2 regions of the Dietzia sp. NPDC055340 genome follow, and region 1 is predicted to be linked to the other one. Evidence: predicted binding sites of a transcription regulator. Region 1 holds the regulator's gene; the other holds the start of a gene.
The links. The regulator LexA, encoded in region 1, represses DNA repair genes until DNA is damaged. The targets are predictions, from matches to a motif close to CGAACANNTGTTCG.

Region 1 (11,734 bases):
CCCGCAGGTTCACGGCCGCCAGTCCCGTGATCGCCAGGACCGCGAAGAGCACCTCATGATCGTGGACGAACGGTATCGCCGAGCCGATGTTCTCGGCGGCCGCGGCGATCGACACCGCCACCGTCAGCACATAGTCGATCAACAGCGCGGCCCCCACGCCGAGGCCGGCGTTGGGCCCGAGATTGACCGTCGCGACCTCGTAGTCGCCACCACCCGAGGGATACGCCCGGACGTTCTGCCGGTAACAGGCGATGACGACGACCATGACGATCGCGACCGCCAGCCCGACCCACGGGGTGAACGCGAGCGCGGACATCCCGCCCATCGAGAGCACGAGGAAGATCTCCTGCGGCGCGTATGCCACGGACGACAGCGCGTCGGAGGCGAACACCGGCAGGGCTATCCGTTTACGCAGGCGGGTGGCCCCGATCGTGTCACTGCGGAACGGACGACCCACGAGCAGCCGCTTGGCTCCCACGGAGACCTTGGAGATCCTGGACACCGACACATCGTATGACCCGCACGCCATCTCGGACAGCACCGCAGGCGGGCAAGTAGCGTAACCGGATGGACGCACGCGGTGTGCGCCGTGAGGAGTGAGACCGCCATGAAGGTCGTCATCATGGGGTGCGGGCGCGTCGGCGCGGCGCTCGCGACCGAGTTGGACGCCGCCGGGCACGACGTGGTGGTGATCGACCACGAGCCGCGGGCTTTCGGCCGCCTGTCCGAGGGCTTCACCGGTCGAACCGTGACCGGCACGGGCTTCGACAGGGACGTGTTGGAGGGCGCGGGTATCCGCGACGCTCATGCCTTCGCCGCGGTGTCATCGGGCGACAACTCCAACATCATCGCGGCGCGCGTGGCACGCGAGACGTTCGGGCTCGACCGGGTCATCGCTCGGATCTATGACGCCGGGCGCGCCGAGGTCTACGAGCGCCTCGGTATACCCACCGTCGCCACCGTCCCGTGGGCGACCGGCCGGCTGGTGCGGTTCATCACCGCGGGATCCAGCCCGGTGCTCTGGCGGGACCAGACCGACTCGGTGTCACTCGTGGCGATCGATGCGCCGAAGGAGTGGGTCGGGGCGCCGCTCGACGCGCTCGCCCGCGCGGCGGGTGGACGGGCCGTGACCCTCACCCGCTTCGGCGAAGGCCGTCTACCGAACGCGGACACCCTCGTCCAGGCCCAGGACATCGTGCACCTCGCGGTCCCCTCCGCCACGGTCGCCGAACTCGACGAAGTGCTGAGACGAGGTCCCGCCGATGTCTGAGAACCAGATCCCCGACTACGCGGACGGGACCGGACTGCTCGACGAGTCGCCGATCCCGCCCGCCCGTCCCGCGATCATGACGGTGGTCGTGGCCGGCGCCGGCGTCGTGGGCCGATCGATCGCGCGGGAACTGCTCGCCAGCGGCCACCACGTGATCCTCGTCGACAAGGACGCCTCGGTGTTCGAGGCCGATCCGGTCGACGGTGCTGATCTCCACACCGGGGACGCCTGCGAGCTCAGTTTTCTGTCCCGTCTGGGAGTCGAGGACGCGGATGTGGTGGTCGCGGCGACCGGGGACGACAAGGCCAACCTGGTGGTGAGCCTGCTCGCCACTACCGAGTTCGCCGTTTCCCGGGTCGTCGCCCGGGTCAACAACCCCCGTAACGAGTGGCTCTTCGACGAACGCTGGGGTGTGGACGTCGCCGTGTCCACCCCGCGGCTCATCGTGTCGATGGTCGAGGAGGCGGTCTCCGTCGGCGACGTCGTCCGTCTGATGACGTTGCGCCGCGGTGGGGCGAATCTCATCAGCGTCACGCTCCCCGAGCAGACGCCGCTGGCCGGCCGGCCGGTCAACCGCGTGCGGTTCCCCCGCGATGCCGCGCTGGTCGCGATCCTGCGCGGCGGGCGTGTGATCGTCCCCGCCCCGGACGTACCGTTCGAACCCGGTGACGAGCTGCTCGTGGTGGCACCCGAGGAGGTCGAGCCCGAGCTCAGCGACGTGGTGCTCCGGGGCTGACGGTCACCGCGATCTCACGACCGTATCCCCAGCCCGGGGCGAGCGGGAGGCTGTCACCGCTCCAGAAGCGGCCGGGGTCGTACCAGCTGGTGTCCCCCGCCGGCAGCAGGATCCCCATCTCCTCCAGCGTGGCTCCGACGACCTCGGCACAGTACGCCGCCTCGAGACGTCGGGCCGGCCCCCGCGCGAAAGCGGGCCCGCGTGCCCCGGCCCCGTCTGCTTCCGCGGGCACGTCGGAGGCAGCCGCCTGTGTCCGCGAACGCCGAAACTCCGGCAGCGGAGAACAGCCCCGGCGACCGTCGGGACTGCCTGCGTCGGCGTCGTCCCTCTCTCCGGGTTTCCTCCCGCCTTGTTCGGCGCGGCCGCCAACCCCCTCCTCGGCGCCGACGTCCCCGCTCCTCCCGGCTGCCCACCTGCCCCGTGCCCATCGCGCGGCAAGGCGTCCTGTCGACGGAAAAGACACGCCGTTCAGCCGGGCGATCGACTCGAGCAACGCGTCCTCCTGCCCGGGGCCGACCTCCGGACTGATCTGCCGGAACCACGCCCGCTGACCGTACGGGCCGGCCCACTGGCGAACCGCGGCCTCGAGGTCGTGCAGCTGAACACCCCGCTGGCGACGCCCCGTCCACACATCGGGCAGCGCCCGGCCCATCTCCGCGTGCCACATCAGGGGCGGCATGTCCTCCAGCACCACCGCGATCCCGACGTGGTTCACAGGCGCGTTGGTCAGTGTCTGGATGAGCCTGTCGGCGGTCGAGCGGCCACGGAACACCCACAGGTCCCCGGTCCTCGTCCGTTCGGTGGCGGCCGCCAGGGGCACGGTGTCGACGGTCATGATGAGATCCTGCCAGGCGGTTGCCATTCTCCGCCTACAGTTGTCGCATGGCTCCTCGTGGACGGCAGTGGCTCAAGGTGGTCGGCGCGGCGGGCATGGCCGGAGTCGCCGCAACCGGAATCCTCGCGGCACGCTCCGAACGGCGGCGTCGCGCCTACGAGCCGGACGAGATCCGCGAACGGCTCCACGAACGCTACGCACGGGTTCAATCCCGCCGGGAGAGCGGCGCCGACTGACCACCGCGCGAGGGGCTATATCCTTGCGGGCACCATGTCCTCGTCTTCCGCGCCCTCCCCTGAGCTCCGCCGGGCCCGCCACGAGCTGCTCGTCCGCCTCGACGAGGTCGGCACCCTCGACGCCCACCGGCTCCGGCCCCGGATCCGGCGGGCCCGCGCAGACCAACTGGACGAGCTCTCCGAGCGCGTCGACAAGGCAGCCGAGTGGCTCCGGCGTCGGGCTGACTCGATCCCGATCCCCGAGTACCCCGGGCAGCTGCCGGTCAGCACGCGCAAGGACGAGATCGCAGAGGCCATCCGCGGCAACCAGGTGGTGGTGATCGCCGGCGAGACCGGCTCGGGTAAGACCACGCAGATCCCCAAAATCTGCCTCGAACTGGGCCGCGGTGTCCGCGGGATGATCGGTCACACACAGCCGCGCCGGCTCGCCGCCCGGTCGGTCGCCGAGCGCATCGCCGAGGAGCTGGGTGTGCAGATCGGCGGTCTCGTCGGCTCCGCTGTGCGCTTCGACGACCGCACGAGCCCGGAAACCGCGGTCAAGCTGATGACCGACGGCGTGCTGCTCGCCGAGATCCGCCGCGACCGGCTGTTGCGCGCCTACGACACGATCATCATCGACGAGGCGCACGAGCGCAGCCTCAACATCGACTTCCTGCTCGGCAACCTCAAGCAGATCCTGCCGAAGCGCCCCGACCTCAAGCTCATCATCACCTCCGCGACGATCGACCCCGAGCGGTTCGCCCGCCATTTCGCCGACGCCGGGGGGCGGCCCGCGCCGGTCATCGAGGTCTCCGGCCGTACCTACCCCGTCGAGATCCGCTACCGCCCTCTACAGGTGGAGCAGGGCGACAGGGTGATCGATCTCGACCCACTGGACGGGCTGGCTGACGCGGTCTCCGAACTGCTCCGGGAGGACGACGGCGACGTCCTGGTGTTCCTCTCCGGCGAGCGCGAGATCCGCGACGCCGAGGAGGTGCTGCGCGGACGTCGGTTCAAGAACACCGAGATCTTCCCGCTGTTCGCCCGACTCACCGCGGCCGAGCAGCAGAAGGCCTTCCGCGCCCATTCGACGCGCCGGGTGGTGCTCTCGACCAACATCGCCGAGACATCCGTCACCGTGCCGGGCATCCGCTACGTCGTGGACACAGGCCTGGCCAGGATCTCCCGCTACTCCACCCGCACCAAAGTCCAGCGGCTGCCCATCGAGCCGGTATCGCAGGCCTCCGCCGCCCAGCGCGCCGGTCGCTGTGGCCGTGTCGCGGACGGGATCTGCATCCGCATGTACTCGGAAGACGACTTCGAATCCCGGCCCGAGTTCACCGACCCGGAGATCCTCCGGACCAACCTGGCGTCGGTGATCCTGTCCATGGCCGACCTCGACCTGGGGCCGGTGGATGACTTCCCGTTCGTGGAGCCACCGGACCGCAGGTCCGTCCGGGACGGGATGACGCTGCTCACCGAACTGGGCGCCCTACGCATCGACGACGACGAGCGGCCTCATCTGACGAAGGTCGGCCGCGAGATGGCGGTCCTCCCGCTCGATCCGCGCCTGGCCAGGATGGTCGTGGAAGGCCACCGGAACGGGTCTCTCGGCGACATCCTCGTCGTGGTGGCGGCGCTCACGGTACAGGACGTGCGCGAGAGACCGGCCGAGGAACGGGACAAGGCGGATCAGTTGCACCGCCGGTTCGCGGACAAGAGCTCGGACTTCCTCGGCTACCTCAATCTGTGGCGCTACATCACCGAGCAGCGGCGCGAGCTGTCCGGCAGTGCGTTCCGCAGGATGTGCAAGGCCGAGTACCTACACTGGCTGCGCATCCGTGAGTGGCAGGACCTCACCGCCCAACTGCGGAGCATGTGCCGAGAACAGGGCTGGCACCCGCCGTCCGAGCACGCCGTCGAGGACGATCTCCACAAGGCGATCCTGGCGGGACTACTCACCAATGTGGGAGTGCGCGACGAGGACACACGCGAGTTCCGCGGCACCCGCGGGATCCGGTTCCAGGTGTTCCCGGGCTCGGACCTGGCCAGGAAGCCGCCCCGCTGGGTGATGGCATCCGGACTGGTCGAGACCTCTCGGCTCTGGGCGCGAGATGTGGCGCGAATCGATCCGGCATGGATCGAGCAGTTGGGAGAGCACCTGGTGCGCTCGCAGTACTCCGAACCCCACTGGTCCGACGCCCAGGGCGCCGCCATGGCATACGAGAAGGTACTCCTGCTCGGCTTAACGGTAGTAGAGGCGCGGCGGATCCTGCTCTCGCGGGTCGATGCACCGTTGGCGCGGGAGATGTTCGTGCGCCACGGGATCGTCGAGGGCAGATGGACGACGCGGGTCCCGGCGATCATCGACAACGCACGGGCTGTCGAGCAGGCCCGCGAGCTGGAAACCCGTAGCCGTCGGCGTGACCTCGTGATCGACGACGAGGCGCTGGCCGGGTTCTACCTCGAGCGCCTTCCCGCGGACATCACCTCCGGTCGGCACCTCGAATCATGGTGGAAGAAGAAGGGCCACCGCGATCCCGCTGCGCTGCGCCTGACCGACGAGGACATCCGCACCGCGGAGAAGGCGCCGGATGCCGCCGCCTTTCCGCCGTTCTGGCAACAGGGTGAACGTCGCTTCGAACTGCACTACGAGTTCGAACCCGGTGGCGCCGCGGACGGGATCACCATCCGTATCCCGCTCCCGCAGCTCAGTTCCGTGACCGCAGCGGGGTTCGAGTGGCTCGTCCCGGGGTTGCGCGAGGAGCTCTACACCGAGATGCTGCGGACGCTGCCCAAGTACCTACGGCGGATGTGTTCGCCACCGGCCGAGTACGCCGGTCTGCTGCTCGCCGATGTGAAACCTCGCTCGGCCCCTCTGCCCGTCGCGTTGGCGGAGGCGCTGTCGACCCGGATCGGGACCACCGTGGATCCGAGAGAGTTCCGACCGGAGCAGTTACCTGATCATCTGCGTGTCAGGTTCGAGGTCGTCGACGGCGACACGGTGGTCGACGCGGGGACCGACCTCAGAGCACTGCGTTCCAGACTCACCGACAAAGTCCGTTCCACCCTCAATCGACGGCTGATCCCCGACGACGGGCCGCACCGCGAATGGACTGCCGACACGATCGGTGATCTGCCTCGCTCGGTGACGGGGTCGGTGGACGGCGTCGAGGTGACCGTCTATCCCGCCCTGCGGATCGCGACAGACGGCATCCACCGGGTCGCGTGCACCACCGAGGAAGAGCGCCGGGCGACCCAGACCAAGGCCGTCCTGTCCTTGATGACCGCTGATCTCGTCGCACCGTCGTCGATCCTCCGGGGGCGCCCGGTCGAGCAACGTCTCGCCCTCAGCCAGTATCCGTACGGCGGCATCGATGCTCTGGTCTCGGATGCCTCTCTCGCCGTGTGCGCCAGACTGCTCGCGAGCCGACAGGGCGCGCCGGTACTCGAGGCCGCTGATTTCCTGGAACTACGTGCCACCGCGCGGGCCGAGGTGCCGGGGGCTGTCGCCACCTCCATCTCGACCGTCGTGACAGCGTTGGTCCGGGCTCAGCAGGTCTCGGCACGCCTGGCGGAGTCCCCGCCCACGCTCGCTGACACTGTTCGTCCCTCCCTGGAGTACCTGACCGGAAAAGGGTTCCTGGCCCGGCATCCCGCGTCCGTGCTGCCGCATCTGGAGCGCCATGTCCGAGCCGTGTCGATGCGCCTGGATCTGGCGGAGAAGGCGCCGGGGCGCCACGCCGAACTGTCGGCACGGGTTGCCCGCTCGGAATCCACGGTCGAGGAGGCATGTGCTGTGCTTCGCGCGCGGCCGGGCGGCGCCAGAGCGATCCGTGACCTGCGGTGGATGCTGGCGGAATACCGGGTCGGGCTGTTCGCGCAGTCGCTCGGTACGGCCCAGTCGGTATCGCCGGAGCGGATCGACAAGGCTGTCCGTACCGCACTGTCCCAGAAGTCCTCGCGTTGAGCCGGCCGGCTACCGAGTGTCGCGGCGCTCTTTGAGAGCGATGATCTCTCGTTCGAAATCGTCCGCCGAACTGAACTGCTTGTATACGGAGGCGAACCTCAGATACGCGACTTCGTCCAAGTCCTGCAGCGGCCCCAGGATGGCGAGTCCGATCTCGTGCGCAGGGACCTCGGAGGCGCCTCGTGCGCGGACCGCGTCCTCGACCTGCTGCGCGAGCCTGCGGAGTGCGGCTTCCTCCACAGACCTCCCCTGGCATGCACGGCGCACGCCTCTGACCACTTTGTCGCGGCTGAAGGACTCGGTCACTCCATTGCGTTTGAGGACCGTCAGCAGAGGCGTCTCGAGAGTGGTGAACCTGTGCCCGCATTCCGAACACTCGCGACGGCGTCTGATCGCCTGCCCCTCGTCGACGGACCGGGAATCGATCACCCGGGAGTCCTCGTTGTGGCACGTCGGGCAGTACATTCCCGTTCCGCCCTTCATTGACCGGATCTCACGCCCTCAGGTGAACTGCTCACCGGGACGGAGACGGACCATGTGCCGTCTCTACTCCAGTCTAAGAGGCCGACCACCCGATCACGCGTAGGCGGGCCCGCCGAGGAAGGCCAGCGCCAGGAGCATCGCGATCCCGAAAAGGACTCCACAGACGACCAGCGCCCACGTCGGCACGTCATCCACCACTCCCACTGGCGCCGTCGCCGGCGCCTGCACGTTGCACGCGCGCACAGACCCCGCCGATCGGACCACGATCCGACGACCGGGCACGACCGGGGCAGCAGAAGTCGAACGACCGCTCGCCGGCGATCGGTCGAATGCCACACCCCGGCGCTGCACTGACTTGCGTGCCGATACCGGCCGCGCGCGATCCGTGCTCACAGCCCCACCGGCACGTCGGCCCTTCGAACGGACCACCGGCCGGGTGCGTGAGGCGCCGGACGGCAGAGCCGACGCCGGCCGCCCGCCCCGGCCCCCCGAGTCCCGGACCGGGACGACGCCGTGTTCCCCTGCGCAGACCTCGGTCCAGCTCCGCGTGAGGTGCGCGTGCGACTGAAGCTCCTGAACGGACATGGCCACTCCCTACTCGACAGACTGTGCGACACGGAATCGCACGCTTGTGTGTGTTGCCCGAAACACCTGTTCGAACTCGAACACTGCCTAGAGTTGTATCACGCGACTCCGACAGAGTCACCACCCGAGCGCGAATTTCTTCGAACAGGTGTGTGGCGCTTCGTTCCCGGCCCGTCTAGGGTGTAGACAAAGAGAGACGTCGAACATCCATTCGCCGAAGGGACATCGCGATGCCGAAACCGGACTTCGAGGCGCTCACGCCTCGTCAGAAGAGCGTGCTGCTACATATCCACGACACGGTGAAAGACCGTGGATATCCGCCCAGCATCCGGGAGATCGGCGATGCGGTGGGACTGCAGTCCACCTCCTCCGTCGCGCATCAGCTCCGGACCCTCGAGAAGAAGGGCTTTCTGACCCGGGATCCCCACAAGCCGCGGGCGGTCGACGTGCATGGCGTCCCGGGCCAGAAGTCGCGGGGTCGGCGCGCACCCACCCCGCCTCAGGGGCGCCCGTCCGGGGCAACGGAAGCGGTCTATGTTCCCGTGCTGGGGCGCATCGCCGCCGGGGGGCCGATTCTGGCTGAACAGGCGGTCGACGAAGTGTTCCCGCTACCTGCGGACCTGGTGGGGTCGGGGGAGTTGTTCATGCTCAAGGTGGTCGGCGAGTCGATGATCGACGCCGCGATCTGTGACGGCGACTATGTGGTGGTCCGTCAGCAGAACGTGGCCGACAACGGCGAGATCGTGGCCGCGATGATCGACGGGGAGGCCACGGTCAAGACCTTCCGTAAGGACGAGACGGGCGTCTGGCTACTTCCCCATAATCCCGCGTTCAGCCCCATTCCCGGCGAGCATGCGACGGTGCTCGGCAAGGTTGTCACGGTCTTCCGCAAGATGTGACGTTCACGAGAAGTCCCCAGTCCGGCCCGCGCCGCCTGCTCCCGGAACCCGGGCTCAGGCGGCGCCGCCGTGTGTGCCGTCGGCCAGGAACTCGGACACCTCGCCGGCCACCGACTGGGGCAGCCGCACCGTGATCCTCGTGCCCTCCTGCGTGTGCGCCTCAGCGAGAACCGCGCCCTCCGCGTGCACCCGGGAGATCACCTCACCCCGCCGGTAGGGCACGAGTAGCGTGACCTCAGTGTCACCGGAGGCAATGATGTCCATGATCGCCTCGAGGAGCTCGTCCATCCCCTCCCCCGTCGCGGCGGACACGAACACGCCGTCCGGAACCGCGTGATGCAGCTCGGTCAGCACCAACGGGTCTGCCGCATCGATCTTGTTGATCACGACCAACTCACGGGGCCGCTCGGCGCCCTGCTCCTCGACGACGTCGTTGATCACCCTGCGCACCGCTTCGATCTGGTGCAGCGGCATCGGATCCGAGCCATCGACCACGTGCAGGAGCAGTTCCGAATCGACGACCTCTTCCAGAGTCGATCGGAATGCCTCAACGAGTTGCGTGGGAAGGTGTCGGACGAAGCCCACGGTGTCGGTGAACACGACCGTTCGCCCGTCCGGGAGATCTGCACGCCGGGTCGTGGGGTCCAGGGTGGCGAACAGCGCGTTCTGAACGAGCACCCCGGCTCCGGTGATCCGGTTCAGGAGACTCGATTTACCGGCGTTCGTGTACCCGGCGATCGCGATCGACGGCACCGGGGTGGCACGACGGCGGTGACGCTTGGTGTCGCGAGCCTGCTTCATACCCTTGATCTCGCGTCGCAGCTTCGCCATCCGCTCACGGATCCGGCGGCGGTCGGTTTCGATCTTGGTCTCGCCGGGACCGCGCAGGCCCACCCCACCGTTGCTGCCGGCGCGGCCGCCTGCCTGCCGGGAGAGCGACTCGCCCCAACCCCGCAGCCTGGGAAGCATGTACTCCATCTGGGCCAGCGAGACCTGCGCCTTGCCTTCGCGGCTCGTGGCGTGCTGGGCGAAGATATCCAGGATCAGTGCGGTCCGGTCGATGACCTTGACGTTCACGGCTTTCTCCAGCGAGATCAGCTGGCCCGGGGTCAGCTCACCGTCACAGATTACCGTATCCGCGCCGGTGGCGGCGATCACATCCTTGAGCACGCTCACCTTGCCGGACCCGATGTACGTCGACGCATCGGGCTTGTCCCGGCGCTGGATCAGCGCGTCGCACACCTCGGACCCGGCGGTCTCCGCGAGTTGGGCGAGCTCGGCCATCGCCGCGTCGGCCTGGGCGGACGAGCCCTCGGTCCACACCCCGACGAGCACGACCCGCTCCAGTCGGAGTTGCCGGTACTCGGCATCGTTGACGTCCTGGAGCTCTGTGGACAGACCCGCGACCCGGCGCAGCGAGGAGCGTTCCTCGAGCTGCAGTTCGCCGATGGAGGGGTCGAGATTACGTAGTGGGCGGTCCGCCGCCCCGGATTCGTTAGTCATTCCCGGCCATCATCTCATACCAAGCCCGGTCATGCCGCCGGGCGCCGACCCCGGGATAGACGGAGAACATGCGCTACGACCTCCGGAATGTGCCCTCCGCGACGAGTACCGACGGGCCGGTGAGCGTGGATCCGCTCTCGGTCAGGCCGACGGCGACCTCCCCGCCCGGCACCGTGACGACGACCTCGCCGGCGGTCCGGCCGGCATCCGCGAGCGCGGCCACCGCCGTGGCGACGATTCCGGTCCCACAGGACATCGTCTCGCCCGCCCCACGTTCATGGACCCGCATCGAGACACGGCCCTCCCGCAGGGGAGTCGAGATCTCCACGTTGACCCCCTCCGGAAAGAAGTCCGTGTCGAACCCCGGTTGGCGGTGGAGGGGAAGCGCCGCAAGCTTCTCACCATCGAGCCCGGGCACGACACAGGCGAGGTGGGGATTGCCCATGTCCACCGCGATCCCGGCGAACGTCCGATCCCCGACCTGCACTGACGACAGACCGAGAAGCTCCGGCTGCCCCATATCGACACGGACTACCGCGCGATCTCCGCGGTGTTCGAGGATCCGGGCCGGTCGGGGTCCGGAACGGGTGCCGACCCGGACCTCTCCCGTCTCCGCGCGGCCGGTCGCGACCAGCGCGTGGGCGAACACCCGGACCCCGTTTCCACACATCTCGGCGATGGAGCCATCGGCGTTGCGGTAGTCCATGAACCAGTCCGCCTCGAGCACACCGTCCGGCAGCTCGGACAGGACCGCCTGTTCCACAAGCGCCCCTGCCGTGGCGATCCGCAGGATCCCATCCGCTCCGATACCCGCGCGGCGGTCGCACAGGGCACGCACGAGATCGGAGTCGAGCTCGAGCTCGGCGCGGTCGTCCGGCAGGAGAACGAAATCGTTCATGGTGCCGTGCCCCTTGATGAACGTGATCTCCGCCGGAGCCACCGACCTGTTCTGCGCCATGGGCCGAATCCTACCCAGGGGGCCCGGCGTTCCACACTGTGGAAATGCCAGATGAAGCCGTCAGAGGCGCCAACTAGAGTCTGAGCCGAGAACGATCCCCTAACAGGAGGAGAGCATCGATGTCCGATCGCATCACCGTCGGCGGTATCCAGGTCGACAAGGTCCTGTACGACTTCGTCAATTCGCAGGCGATCCCGGGTACCGGGGTCGACCCCGACGAGTTCTGGGCCGGCGCGGCGGCGATCTTCACCGACCTCGCGCCTCGTAACCGGGAACTTCT
Region 2 (11,734 bases), on a different contig from region 1:
GGACGGTTGACGGCTACGGCTCGAACTGGCTGTGCGACAACGCCGAAGCCGGCATGGACATGCACGTCCTGGCCCCGTCCGGCATCTTCACCCCCAAGAATCTCGACCAGGACTTCATCCTGCTGGCGGCCGGCTCGGGCATCACACCGGTCATGTCCATCCTCCGGTCCGCGATCGCGCAGGGCACCGGACACATCGTCATGGTGTACGCCAACCGCGACGAGAACTCGGTGATCTTCAAGGACGAGCTGCAGAAGCTCCAGCGGGAGCACCCTGACCGTCTCACGGTGGTCCACTGGCTCGAGTCGGTCTCCGGCATCCCCACCGCCGAGATGATCGGCAACGTCCTGCAGCCGGTGGCCGCCAAGCGTCACTCCTACATCTGCGGGCCGGCCCCGTTCATGGAGACCGTCAAGGATGGCCTCCGCCGCTCGGGCGCCGACATGCACCTCATCCACACCGAGGTGTTCTCCTCGATCGAGGGCGACCCGTTCGCCGAGATCGTCATCGACGACACCCCGAGCGACGACGGCACCGGGCCCGCCACCGCGATCGTGGAACTCGACGACGAGATCCACGAGGTCGACTGGCCGCGCAACACCCCGCTGCTGGACGTCCTGCTCTCCAAGGGCATCAAGGCGCCGTTCTCGTGCCGCAAGGGCGAGTGCTCGGCGTGTGCCTGCATCCTCAAGTCGGGCGAGGTCGAGATGATCCACAACGGCATCCTCGACCCCGAGGAGGTCGACGAGGGCTACGTCCTCAGCTGCCAACTGCTGCCCAAGACCGACCGCGTCGAGGTCTCCTACTCCGACTGACCCCGGTGGGGTGACAGACTCAGGTGCGTGAGTCGCCCCGCCATCGTCTACACCTCCAAGTACGGCTCCACTCGCCGGTACGCCCTCGCTCTCGCCGAGCGTCTGGGTACGTCGGCGGTGGAGCTGTCCTCGTTCGACGCCTCCGGCCGGCCGGACCCGTTGATCGTCCTCGCGCCCGTGTACGCGACGCGCATCATGGGCCGGAGACGGGTCATCCGGGCGATCCGGTCGGCTCCGGGTCGCGTGGCCCTCGTCGTCGTCGCCCTCTCCCCCGCCAGTGACCCGGGGCGCGGCGACCTCGCCGCGAAACTCGTCGCCGCCTCCCACCGCGTCGTCACGACGTTCCACCTGCGCGGCGACCTCGACCCGGCACGTCTCACCCGGCCGGACCGCGTGTTGATGGCCGCGCTGCGCCGATCGCTGCGTCGCACCCCTGACGCCCCCGCCGCGCGGATGCTGCTGCCGGCGCGGCGCCTCGATCAGGTCGACGAGGCCGCCCTCGAGCCCGTCGTGGCCTGGGCCACCGGCCCGGCTGCGGTCGATCCGTGAGCGCATACAGCCGCGCCCCCCGGAATCAGCAGCCCGGGCATATCCGGCGAGGCTGACTCCGAGGGGCGCGGCTGGGCGATGCGGAGCGCGGATCAGGCGTTCGCCTGCTCCTTCTGGATCTCCAGCGCGATGTCGATGAGCTGATCCTCCTGGCCGCCGACGAGGCGACGCTCGCCGGCGCGGATGAGGATCTCGGAGGACGGCACACCGTAGCGCTGCGCATGCCCCTCGGCGTGCTTGAGGAACGACGAGTAGCAGCCGGCGTAGCCGAGCATCATGGCCTGGCGGTCGACGACGCACTCGGTGGGCATGAGCGGGCGGACGACATCCTCGGCGGCGTCGGCGATCTTGAAGAAGTCGACGCCGGTGGTGATACCGAGCTTGTCGCAGACGCCGACCAGGGCCTCGACGGGCGTGTTGCCGGCGCCGGCGCCGAATCGGCGGGTCGAGCCGTCGATCTGCTGGGCGCCCGCACGGATCGCCATGATCGAGTTGCCCACGCCCACGTCGAGGTTCTCGTGGCCGTGGAAGCCGACCTGGGCGTCGTCACCGAGTTCGGCGACGAGCGCCGCGACGCGGTCGGAGACCTGGTCCATCACGAGCGCGCCGGCCGAGTCGACGATGTAGACGCACTGACAGCCGGCGTCGGCCATGATGCGGGCCTGCTTGGCCAGCACCTCGGGCGGCTGGGTGTGGCTCATCATGAGGAAGCCGACGGTCTCGAGGCCGAGCTCGCGTGCGTAGCCGAAGTGCTGGATCGAGACGTCGGCCTCGGTGCAGTGGGTGGCGACGCGGCAGATGGAACCGCCGTTGTCGCGCGCGGCGAGAATGTCGTCCTTGATACCCAGGCCGGGCAGCGTGAGGAACGCGATCTTGGCCTGCTTGGCGGTCTCGGCCGCCGCCTTGATGAGCTCCTGGTCGTACGACTTGGCGAAGCCGTAGTTGAACGACGCGCCGCCGAGCCCGTCACCGTGGGTGACCTCGATGACGGGGACTCCCGCGCCGTCGAGGGCGCCGACGACGTTGCGGACGTCCTCGACCGAGAACTGGTGCCGCTTGTGGTGCGAGCCGTCCCGCAGCGAGGAGTCGGTGACGCGGATGTCGAGCTCGGAGCTGTACGCCCGTGCGTCGGCGTTGTAGGGGTTGGTCTTGTCCATGGTTGTCACACTCCGAGCTTCGTCTTGGCGATCTCTTCGCCCACCTTCGCGGCGGCGGCGGTCATGATGTCGAGGTTCCCGGCGTACGGCGGCAGGAAGTCACCGGCCCCCTCGACCTCGGCGAAGATCGCGACGCGGGCCATGCCGCCGGTGATCTCGGTGGGCGGGTCGAACTGCGGTTCCTGGAGCAGCCGGTAACCCGGCACGTACTCCTGGATCTCCTTCTCGCGCTTGCGGATGGAGGTGGTGATGAGGTCGTGGTCGGCGTCCTCGGGGATCGAGCAGAAGATCGTGTCGCGCATGATCATGGGCGGCTCGGCCGGGTTGAGGATGATGATCGCCTTGCCGCGCTTGGCGCCGCCGACCTGCTCGATGGCCATCTTGGTGGTCTCGGTGAACTCGTCGATGTTGGCGCGGGTGCCGGGGCCGGCCGACTCCGAGGAGACGGAGGCGACGATCTCGGCGTAATCGACCGGCACGACCGAGGAAACCGCGTGGACCATCGGGATGGTGGCCTGGCCACCGCATGTGACCATGTTGGTGTTGGGGGCGTCGAGGTGCTCGCGCAGGTTGGCCGGCGGGATGACCATCGGGCCGACCGCCGCGGGAGTGAGGTCGACAGCGACGATGCCGGCGGCCTCGTACTTGGGGGCGTACTCCTTGTGCACGTAGGCGCTGGTGGCCTCGAACAGCAGGTCGGGCTTCTCGCCACCGGCTTCGATCGAGGCGAGCAACTCGTCGGCACCACCGGACATGCAGGTGAGGCCGTGCTCGGCGGCGCGCTTCATCCCCTCGGACTCGGCGTCGATGCCGATCATCCACCTGGGCTCGATGTACTCGCTGCGCTCGAGCTTGTACATGAGGTCGGTACCGATGTTGCCGGACCCCACGATCGCGGCTGTGAGCTTCTTCTTCTCCGTCATGACAGCAGTCTCGCCCGCGCGGAACCCCCGCCACAAACGAGTGTGCCGTTCAGTAGAACACCAGAGAACTGACGCTTCAGGCGGGTCGGTCGCGTCTGTCGGTTCCGGGTGGGTTGGTGAGGTATCCGTCGGGTGAGAAGAGTCTGTCGTTGAGGATGATCTCGACCTGTTCCTGGATGCCCTCGCGTGCCCGGGCCAGTGGACCCTTCGGCCGCGTGCGGTGTTGGTGCCCGGTGTCGGTGGTGATGATCAGCTCGCCCAGCGGCCCGGGCCGGTAGGAGTTGGTGCCGAAGGTCTTCTCGCGGTGGTGTTTGCGGCACAAGCACACCAGGTTCCACTCCAGGGTCGGCCCGCCCAACTCCGGGGTGGCCCGGTCGAACGCGATCACATGATCGATGTCGCAGTCCCGGGCATCGACCGCGCAGCCCGGATGGCGGCAGGTGCCGTCACGCAGCCGGATCCGCTCGGCCAACGCCGGGGAGAGGACGTACCGCAGTGCCCGCTCCGGGGTGTCCAGGGCGCCGGGGGCGGGGTCGATGATCTCGAACCGCACCCGCGCGTCATCGCCCTCGAGCAGTTCCTGACACAGCCAGTCGAAGCTGGTGTACGCGCCGGTGACGAACTCCACCTGATCGGGCAGTCCCCGCGCGGCCGCGGCGATCACACTGATCCGGATCGGCTGACCGCTCGCGGCGGCGGCGTTACCGACCGTCGGGCGCGGCAGGTCCGCCCCGACCTGCACCTGGCCGAGCTCGATGCCATCAACGACCTCGGCCGGCCCGGACGGGGAGTACACCGCCAACGCCGACAGTGCATCAGCGCGGAGCTGGTCCATGGGCCGCGGCACCCCGTCGGCGGCGGCCGCGGCGGCATCGGTCTCGATCCTGCAGCGCAGCATCTCCGCGTCCCCGATCGGCAGCTTGGCCCACATCGAGGCCATCCCGTCGCGGCCCCGGCGAAACCGCACCGTGCGCGACTCTGTGGCCGCATCTACCGCGTCCTGCGCCGCCCCGGGATCCAGACGCTCCACGGCCCGGTCGATCATCGCCTCCACCGCCGACCGCGACGGCCGGTCACCACCGTCCAGATCGTGCCCGACGCGGGCCATGACCGCATCCTCCACATCAGAGACGATCGCGTCCGGCACCTGCGCCAACCGGCAGGCGATATCGATGGCCAACTGCTCCGGCAACAGCCCCCGCCCGACCATGGACAGCATCCGCGGCAGCCGGGTGTGGATCTGCACCCCGGCCATCACCAACCGGCCCGCATGCCAACACGTCAGCTGACACGCCGCCGCCATATGGTCACGGGCCCGCGCCTGCGGATCCAACCGCGCATACCCCGGCCGCCCCGAATCGTCGGCCTCAGCAGCCCGAGCCAGCTGCCGCACCAACAACGCAGCCGCTTCCAACCGCGTGGCCCCGGCCCGATTCTGCGCCAGCGTCGCCGACCGCGCCGCCTCGCTCACAGCGGCAAGATCCTCGCAGCAGGAGGACTCGGGAACCGCAGACAACGAACCCCCCGACGTCGTCGTCATCATCGCCACCCCCGCCGCACATCAGTAGAACGTATGTACGATCGTACCCGCCGTCCCACTATCGCGCAAGTGTTCGAATTAGACCGGGCACTGTGTCGGAGCATCGCGCTACACTCGCTACATGACACAGCCCCCCGCGTCCCCCGTCGATCGCGCCTTCGACGTGCTGCGCGCGACGGCCGCGGGCAGCGGCGGCCTGACGTTGAGCGAACTCGCGCGCGCCACAGGGCTGGCCAAGTCCACGACACTGCGGCTCCTCGCCGCGCTCGAGCGCAACGGCGCGGTCACGCGGATCGGCCAGCACTACCGGCTGGGTCCGCTGATCCACGAGCTGGACCCGATCCCGGTGTCGCCGGAGTACGAGCGGATCCGCCGGGTCCTCACGCCCTTTCTCGCGCACCTCTTCGAGGCCACGCGCGCGACCGTCCACCTGGCGACACTGCACCGCGACGAGGTGGTCTACCTCAACAAGCTGCACGGGCCGCGGCCGATCCCGTCGCCGTCACGGATCGGGGGCGGGCTGCCCGCGTATTGCACGGGGGTCGGCAAGGCGATGCTGGCGTTCGACGACGAGGCCGCCGCGCGGGTGGCCCGGGGGCCGATGGTGGCGTGGACCGACACCACCGTCACCTCGGCGGACGCGCTGGCGGTCGAGCTCGCCGAGATCCGGCGCAGGAGGCGATCGTTGGACCATGCCGAACTCACGCCCGGCCTGTACTGCGTGGCCGCCCCGGTTTTTGACGACGACGCCGCCGTCGACTCCGGACCGGCCCCCGGGGGAACTCGGGCGGTTGCGGCGTTGTCGGCCAGCGCGGCGGACGAGAGCGCGCTGGCCCGACTGGAGCCGCTGGTCACCCGGGTGGCCGTGGCGGCGGGGCGTGCGCTCAACGCAGACCGCTAGCGGAACTCCATCGAGACCGAGCCCAGCCCGGCGAAGTCGGCGCGGAAGGCGTCGCCCGGGGTTGCGTCCATGGCGCGGATGGCGGTGCCCGGCAGGATCACGTCGCCCTTGCGCAGGCGCACGCCGAACTTGGCGACGGTCGAGGCCAGCCAACCGACCGAGTTGAGCGGGTTGCCCAGCACCGCATCGGAGCGGCCGGAGGCGAGGAACTCGCCGTTCTTGTAGAGCGTGGCCTCGATGGCCGCCACATCGATGTCGGCCAGGCGCACGCGGCCGGAGCCCACCACGTAGCCGCACGAGGAGGCGTTGTCGGCGATCGTGTCGCCGAGGGTGATCTTCCAGTCCTTGATCCGCGAGTCGATCAACTCGATGGACGGCACGACCCACTCGATCGCGGCGGCGGCCTCCTCCTGGGAGCAGCCCTCCGGCGGGATGTCGGCGCCGAGGATGAAGCCCACCTCGACCTCGACGCGGGGGAAGCAGAACCTCGCCGCCTCGATCGGCGTGCCCTCGGGGTACTCCATGGTGTCGAGGAGATGGCCGTAGTCGGGCTCGTCGACGCCCATCATCTCCTGCATGGCCTTGGAGGCCAGGCCCACCTTGTGGCCCGTGACCACGGCGCCCGCATCCAGCTTGCGCCGGATGTTGACGAGCTGGATCTCGAACGCGTCGTCCGGGGTCAGGTCCGGGTGGTCGTCGGTGAGCGGGGCGATCGGGGTCACGCCGGCCTCGGCGTCCCAGAGTCGCTGCGCGAGAGTGGCACGGGTCTCCTCGTTGAGCATGAGGGGGATGCTACCTGGGGCGTCTGGCGCGATTGCCATCAGTTCTATAACGTGTTCTACATGGCAGACCAGGAATTCGACGTCGTCGTCGTCGGCAGCGGTGGAGCAGGCATGACGGCCGCCCTCGCGGCAGCAAAGAAGGGCCTCAGCGTGGTCCTCGTTGAGAAGGCCCCACACTACGGAGGCTCCACCGCCCGCTCCGGCGGCGGCGTGTGGATCCCGGGCAACTCCGTGCTCCAGCGCGACGGTGTGCTGGACACCCCGGAGGCCGCCAGGACCTACCTGCGGTCCATCATCGGTGACGTCGTGGCCCCCGAGCGCATCGACACCTACATCGACCGCGGCCCCGAGGTGCTCGACTTCATCCTCGCCAACAGCCCGCTGCAGCTCGAGTGGGTCAAGGACTACTCCGACTACTACCCAGAGGCCCCCGGAGGCCGCCTAGGCGGCCGCTCGGTCGAGCCCCGCCCCTTCGACCTGAACCAGCTCGGCCCCGAAGCCGACAAGCTGGAGCCGGGCTACGCCAAGGCCCCGGCCAACATGGTCGTGATGCAGTCCGACTACCGCTGGCTCAACCTCCTCCAGCGCCCGCACACCAAGGGTATCCGGCGCTCGATCCGGGTCGCCGCGCGCATGTTCCTCGCCAAGGCCCGCAAGCAGAACTCCGTCGGTATGGGCCGCGCGCTCATCGCCGCCATGCGCAAGGGCCTGCTCGACGCCGGCGTGCCGGTGTGGCTCGAGACCCCCATGACCGGACTGGTCACCGAGGGGTCCGGGAATGACGAGCGCGTCGTCGGCATCACCGTCACCCGGAACGGCGAAGAGGTCACCCTCCGTGCCCGCCGCGGCGTGGTCATGGGCTCGGGCGGCTTCGAGCACAACCAGGAGATGCGCGACAAGTACCAGCGTCAGCCCATCCCCACCTCGTGGACCGTCGGCGCCGCCGCCAACACCGGCGAGGGCATCGAGTACATGGAGAAGACGGGCGCCGCCCTGTCCTTCATGGAGGACGCCTGGTGGGGTCCGACGATCCTCATGCCGCGCGGCCCGTGGTTCGCGCTGGCCGAGCGGTCGCTGCCGTGCTCGTTCATGGTCAACTCGCGCGGCGAGCGCTTCATGAACGAGTCCCTGCCCTACGTCGAGGCCGGGCACATGATGTACGGCGGCGAGTTCGGCCAGGCTCCCGAGGGGCAGAAGGACGCCCCGGGCGAGAACGTCCCGGCCTGGATCGTCTTCGACCAGGAGTACAAGAACCGCTACCTCTTCGCCGGCCTGCAGGCCAAGCAGCCGCTGCCCAAGAAGTGGCTCGCGACGGAGAACTTCCACAAGGCAGACACCCTCGCCGAGCTCGCCGAGCTCATCGACGTGCCGGCCGAGGCGCTGCAGAAGACCGCCGACCGGTTCAACGGCTTCGCCGCCAACGGCCGCGACGAGGACTTCAACCGCGGCGCCTCCGGGTACGACCACTACTACGGCGACCCCACGAACAAGCCCAATCCGAGCCTCGGCCCGGTCGCCAAGGCGCCGTTCTACGCGGTCAAGATGGTCCCGGGCGACCTCGGCACCAAGGGCGGCGCGAACACCGACGTCCACGGCCGTGTCCTGCGCGAGGACGGCTCCGTGATCGAGGGCCTCTACGCCGCCGGTAACGCCTCGTCGCCGGTCATGGGCCACACCTACGCCGGCCCGGGCGCCACCATCGGACCTGCGCTGGTCTTCGGCTACCTCGCGATCGAGAACATGCTCGCCACCGCCCCGACCACCGAGAAGACCGGAGTCTGAGAAGTGCCGATCGATCTGAACACCGCCCTCGGGGCGGAACTGCCCTCGCAGGAGTTCTCCTGGACCGCCTCCGACGTGGCGCTCTACGCGCTGGGGGTGGGCGCCGCGGGCGACCCGATGGACACCACCGGGTTGGAGTACATCCACGACACCGCGCCGAAGGTGCTGCCGTCGTTCGCGACCGTCGCGGCCACGATGAACGTGACCGAGGCGCCGCGGGTGTCGTTCCCCGGCGTGGAGATCGACCTGGCCAAGGTCGTGCACGGCAGCCAGTCCGTGCGCCTGCACCGTGCGATCCCGGCCGACGGGACCGCGACGACGACGACGAAGATCGCCGAGATCCAGGACAAGGGTTCGGCCGCGGTGATCATCCAGGAGTCCGAGACGGTCTCCGCCGACGGGGAGAAGTTGTGGACCGCCCGGTCCGGCATCTTCGCCCGTGGCGAGGGCGGCTTCGGCGGCGAGCGGGGCACCTCCGAGAAGGTGGAGTACCCCGAGCGCGAGGCCGACCACACCATCGAGGTCGCGACCCTGCCGCAGCAGGCCCTGATCTACCGCCTGTGTGGCGACCGCAACCCGCTGCACTCCGACCCGGCCTTCGCCGAGGCGGCCGGCTTCCCGCGCCCGATCCTGCACGGCCTGTGCTCGTACGGCCTGGTGCTGCGCGCGGTCGTCGACGAGGTGCTGGGCGGCGACGTCGAGAAGGTCCGCGGCTACGGCGTGACCTTCGGCGGCATCTTCTTCCCCGGCGAGACCATGCGCATCCGCGTGTGGGAGGAGGGAACGCAGCTGCTCGTGGCGGCCACTGTCGTCGAGCGCGAGGACGCCCCCGTCCTCAAGAACGTGGTGGTCGACCTCGCCTGATCGCTGATCCGATCGGGCCGTACGGCTCACCTGCACACCCCGCGGCCCCGTGCCGCGGGGTGTGGTCATTTCGCGGGAACCGACCGGGGCGCGGGAGCGGATGTCGGCGCGGGTCCCGCGCTGCTCAGCAGAGGTCGCGGAACTGCTCCACGAGCCTGATGCGGCCCGGCGCGTCCATGGCCATCGGGACGACGGTGAGCGTGGTGGCGCCGGCCTCGCGGAACGCCTCGACCCGCTCGGCGACGTAGGAGGCGGGCCCGATCAGCGAGACGGACCGCACGAGCTCGTCCGGCACGGCCGCGGCCGCCTCGTCCTTCTTGCCGTCCAGGTACAGGTCCTGGATCTTTTCGGCCTCGGCCTCGTAGCCGTAGCGGCAGGCGAGCTCGTTGTAGAAGTTCTTGCCGCGCGCACCCATGCCGCCGATGTACAGCGCGAGGTGCGGGCGCACGAAGTCCAGATAGCCCGGGACCTCGCTCTCGTCGCAGATCGCCAGCGGCGGGCCTGCGTACACGTCCAGCTCACCGAGCGACGGGTCACGCTTGGCGCGCCCCTTGGCCAGCGGGTCGGCCCACGCCAGGTGTGCCTTCTCGGGGTGGAAGAACAGCGGCTGCCAGCCGTCGGCGATCTCGGCGGCCAGCTCCACGTTCTTGGGCCCGAGCGCGGCCAGCACGATGGGGATCTTCTCTCGCACCGGGTGGTTGATGAGCTTGAGCGGCTTGCCCAGCCCGGTCCCCTGGTCGGCGGGCAGCGGGATCTGGTATTTGGCGCCGTCGTGGACGACCTTCTCGCGCCGCCACACCTGGCGGCAGATCTCGATGATCTCGCGGGTGCGGGCCAGCGGCGCGTCGTACTTCACGCCGTGGAAGCCCTCGACGACCTGCGGGCCCGAGGCGCCCAGTCCGAGCGTGAAGCGGCCCTCGGACACGAAGTCCAGGCCGGCGGCGGTCATGGCGGTGAGCGTGGGCGTGCGGGTGTAGATCTGCAGGATCCCGGACGCGAGTTCCATAGTGGACGTGCGGGCCGCGAGGTAGCCGAGCTGGCTAACGGCGTCGAAGGAGTAGGCCTCCGGCACGAAGGCGATGTCCAGTCCGGCCCGCTCGAGGTCCGCGGCCTCCGCCGCGGTCTCGGCGAACCCGCCGCTGTAGTTCAGGGCCATTCCGATGCGCATGCGCGCGACATTACCGGGGCGCCGGGGCCCTCCCCGCGTGCACCGCCGACTTCGCCCGCTCGCCCGACCCCAGCGGGCCCCTGATCACCGCGTCGACCGGCCCTCCGACGCGGACGAACACGCCCACCCGCCTGCGCAGCGGCGTGTCGGCGCGCTCATACCCGATGAACCGGAACCCCGCCCCCGCGGCCACCTCCAGGACGGCGTGCTCGGGCAGATCGACATCCGCGGTGGGGACGACGACGACATCACCACCGAGACCGCGCCCGAACATGCGGGCCAGTCGCAGCCGGCGCGTCCTCTCATCCCCTCTGCGGCGCAGCCTCCCGCGCGCCGCGACCACCGCGATCGCCAGGAGCCACAGGGCCGGCGGCAGGAGCGCCAGCGCGACGAGGAGCCACCCCGCGCTCATCCGGCACTCCCCTCCGACGGCCGGACGAACCGCATCGGGTCGATCCACGGTCCGCGCTGCGCGAGCGCTGCCGCACCACCGACGGGCTCCAGCCCCCTGCTGCGGGCGGCCGCATAGATCACGGTCCGGGGCAGCCGCACCTGTGACGGGTGGACGGTCAGCTCGGCGGCGGCGTTGTCGTCGTCGCTCTCCAACAGCACCGCGAGCACACCGGCGCGACGGCCGTGCCGACCGCGATACGACCGCACCAGGCCGCGGATCCGCGGCGTCGGATCGAATCTGCGCATGCCGCCGATACTACGGGGGCACGTACGAAGGCCGGGCCCGCCCTGGTGGCGGACCCGGCCTTCGCAGTGGGTCAGTCGTGCTTACCGGTCCGTCAGGACACCTGGTCCTTGGCCCACTTGTAGTCGGCCTTGCCGGCGGGTGAACGACGGATCTCGGGGACGTCGACGATCGTCTTGGGCACCTTGTAGTTGGCCAGCGACTCACGCAGGAACGTGGTCAGCTCCTCGTTCGTGGCCGACTGGCCCTCGCGGAAGGACACCACCGCGGCGACCTTCTGGCCGAACCGCTCGTCGGGGGCGCCGGCGACCAGCGCGTCGTGGACGGCCGGGTGGGCCTTGATCGCCTGCTCGACCTCCTCCGGGAACACCTTCTCGCCGCCGGTGTTGATGCAGCCCGAGCCGCGACCGAGGAAGACGATGGTGCCGTCCTCACGGATCTGGCCCATGTCACCGAGCACCGAGACACGCCGCCCGCCGACCTCGGGGAAGGTCTTGGCGGTCTTCTCCGGGTCGTTCCAGTAGCCCACCGGGACGTGGCCGCGGCGCACGATGTA

Region 2: the regulator LexA is predicted to act here: its motif matches at 5,011-5,024, upstream of ACWIFB_RS01065 (DUF222 domain-containing protein).

Annotation. Positions count from the first base shown of each region.
Region 1 is NZ_JBSHML010000023.1:2,102-13,835, reverse strand. It holds gene ACWIFB_RS15250 (APC family permease) at 1-493, opposite strand, end outside; gene ACWIFB_RS15245 (potassium channel family protein) at 608-1,270, shown strand; gene ACWIFB_RS15240 (potassium channel family protein) at 1,347-2,006, shown strand; gene ACWIFB_RS15235 (hypothetical protein) at 1,981-2,841, opposite strand; gene ACWIFB_RS15230 (hypothetical protein) at 2,889-3,077, shown strand; gene hrpA (ATP-dependent RNA helicase HrpA) at 3,112-7,026, shown strand; gene nrdR (transcriptional regulator NrdR) at 7,036-7,491, opposite strand; gene lexA (transcriptional repressor LexA) at 8,325-8,993, shown strand; gene hflX (GTPase HflX) at 9,048-10,496, opposite strand; gene dapF (diaminopimelate epimerase) at 10,570-11,454, opposite strand; gene ACWIFB_RS15200 (malate synthase G) at 11,574-11,734, shown strand, end outside.
Region 2 is NZ_JBSHML010000001.1:224,377-236,110, reverse strand. It holds gene ACWIFB_RS01085 (2Fe-2S iron-sulfur cluster-binding protein) at 1-815, shown strand, start outside; gene ACWIFB_RS01080 (flavodoxin domain-containing protein) at 843-1,364, shown strand; gene dmpG (4-hydroxy-2-oxovalerate aldolase) at 1,457-2,521, opposite strand; gene ACWIFB_RS01070 (acetaldehyde dehydrogenase (acetylating)) at 2,527-3,444, opposite strand; gene ACWIFB_RS01065 (DUF222 domain-containing protein) at 3,521-4,915, opposite strand; gene ACWIFB_RS01060 (IclR family transcriptional regulator) at 5,106-5,885, shown strand; gene ACWIFB_RS01055 (2-keto-4-pentenoate hydratase) at 5,882-6,667, opposite strand; gene kstD (3-oxosteroid 1-dehydrogenase) at 6,728-8,449, shown strand; gene ACWIFB_RS01045 (MaoC/PaaZ C-terminal domain-containing protein) at 8,453-9,313, shown strand; gene ACWIFB_RS01040 (LLM class F420-dependent oxidoreductase) at 9,438-10,481, opposite strand; gene ACWIFB_RS01035 (hypothetical protein) at 10,492-10,893, opposite strand; gene ACWIFB_RS01030 (hypothetical protein) at 10,890-11,180, opposite strand; gene ACWIFB_RS01025 (AMP-binding protein) at 11,273-11,734, opposite strand, start outside.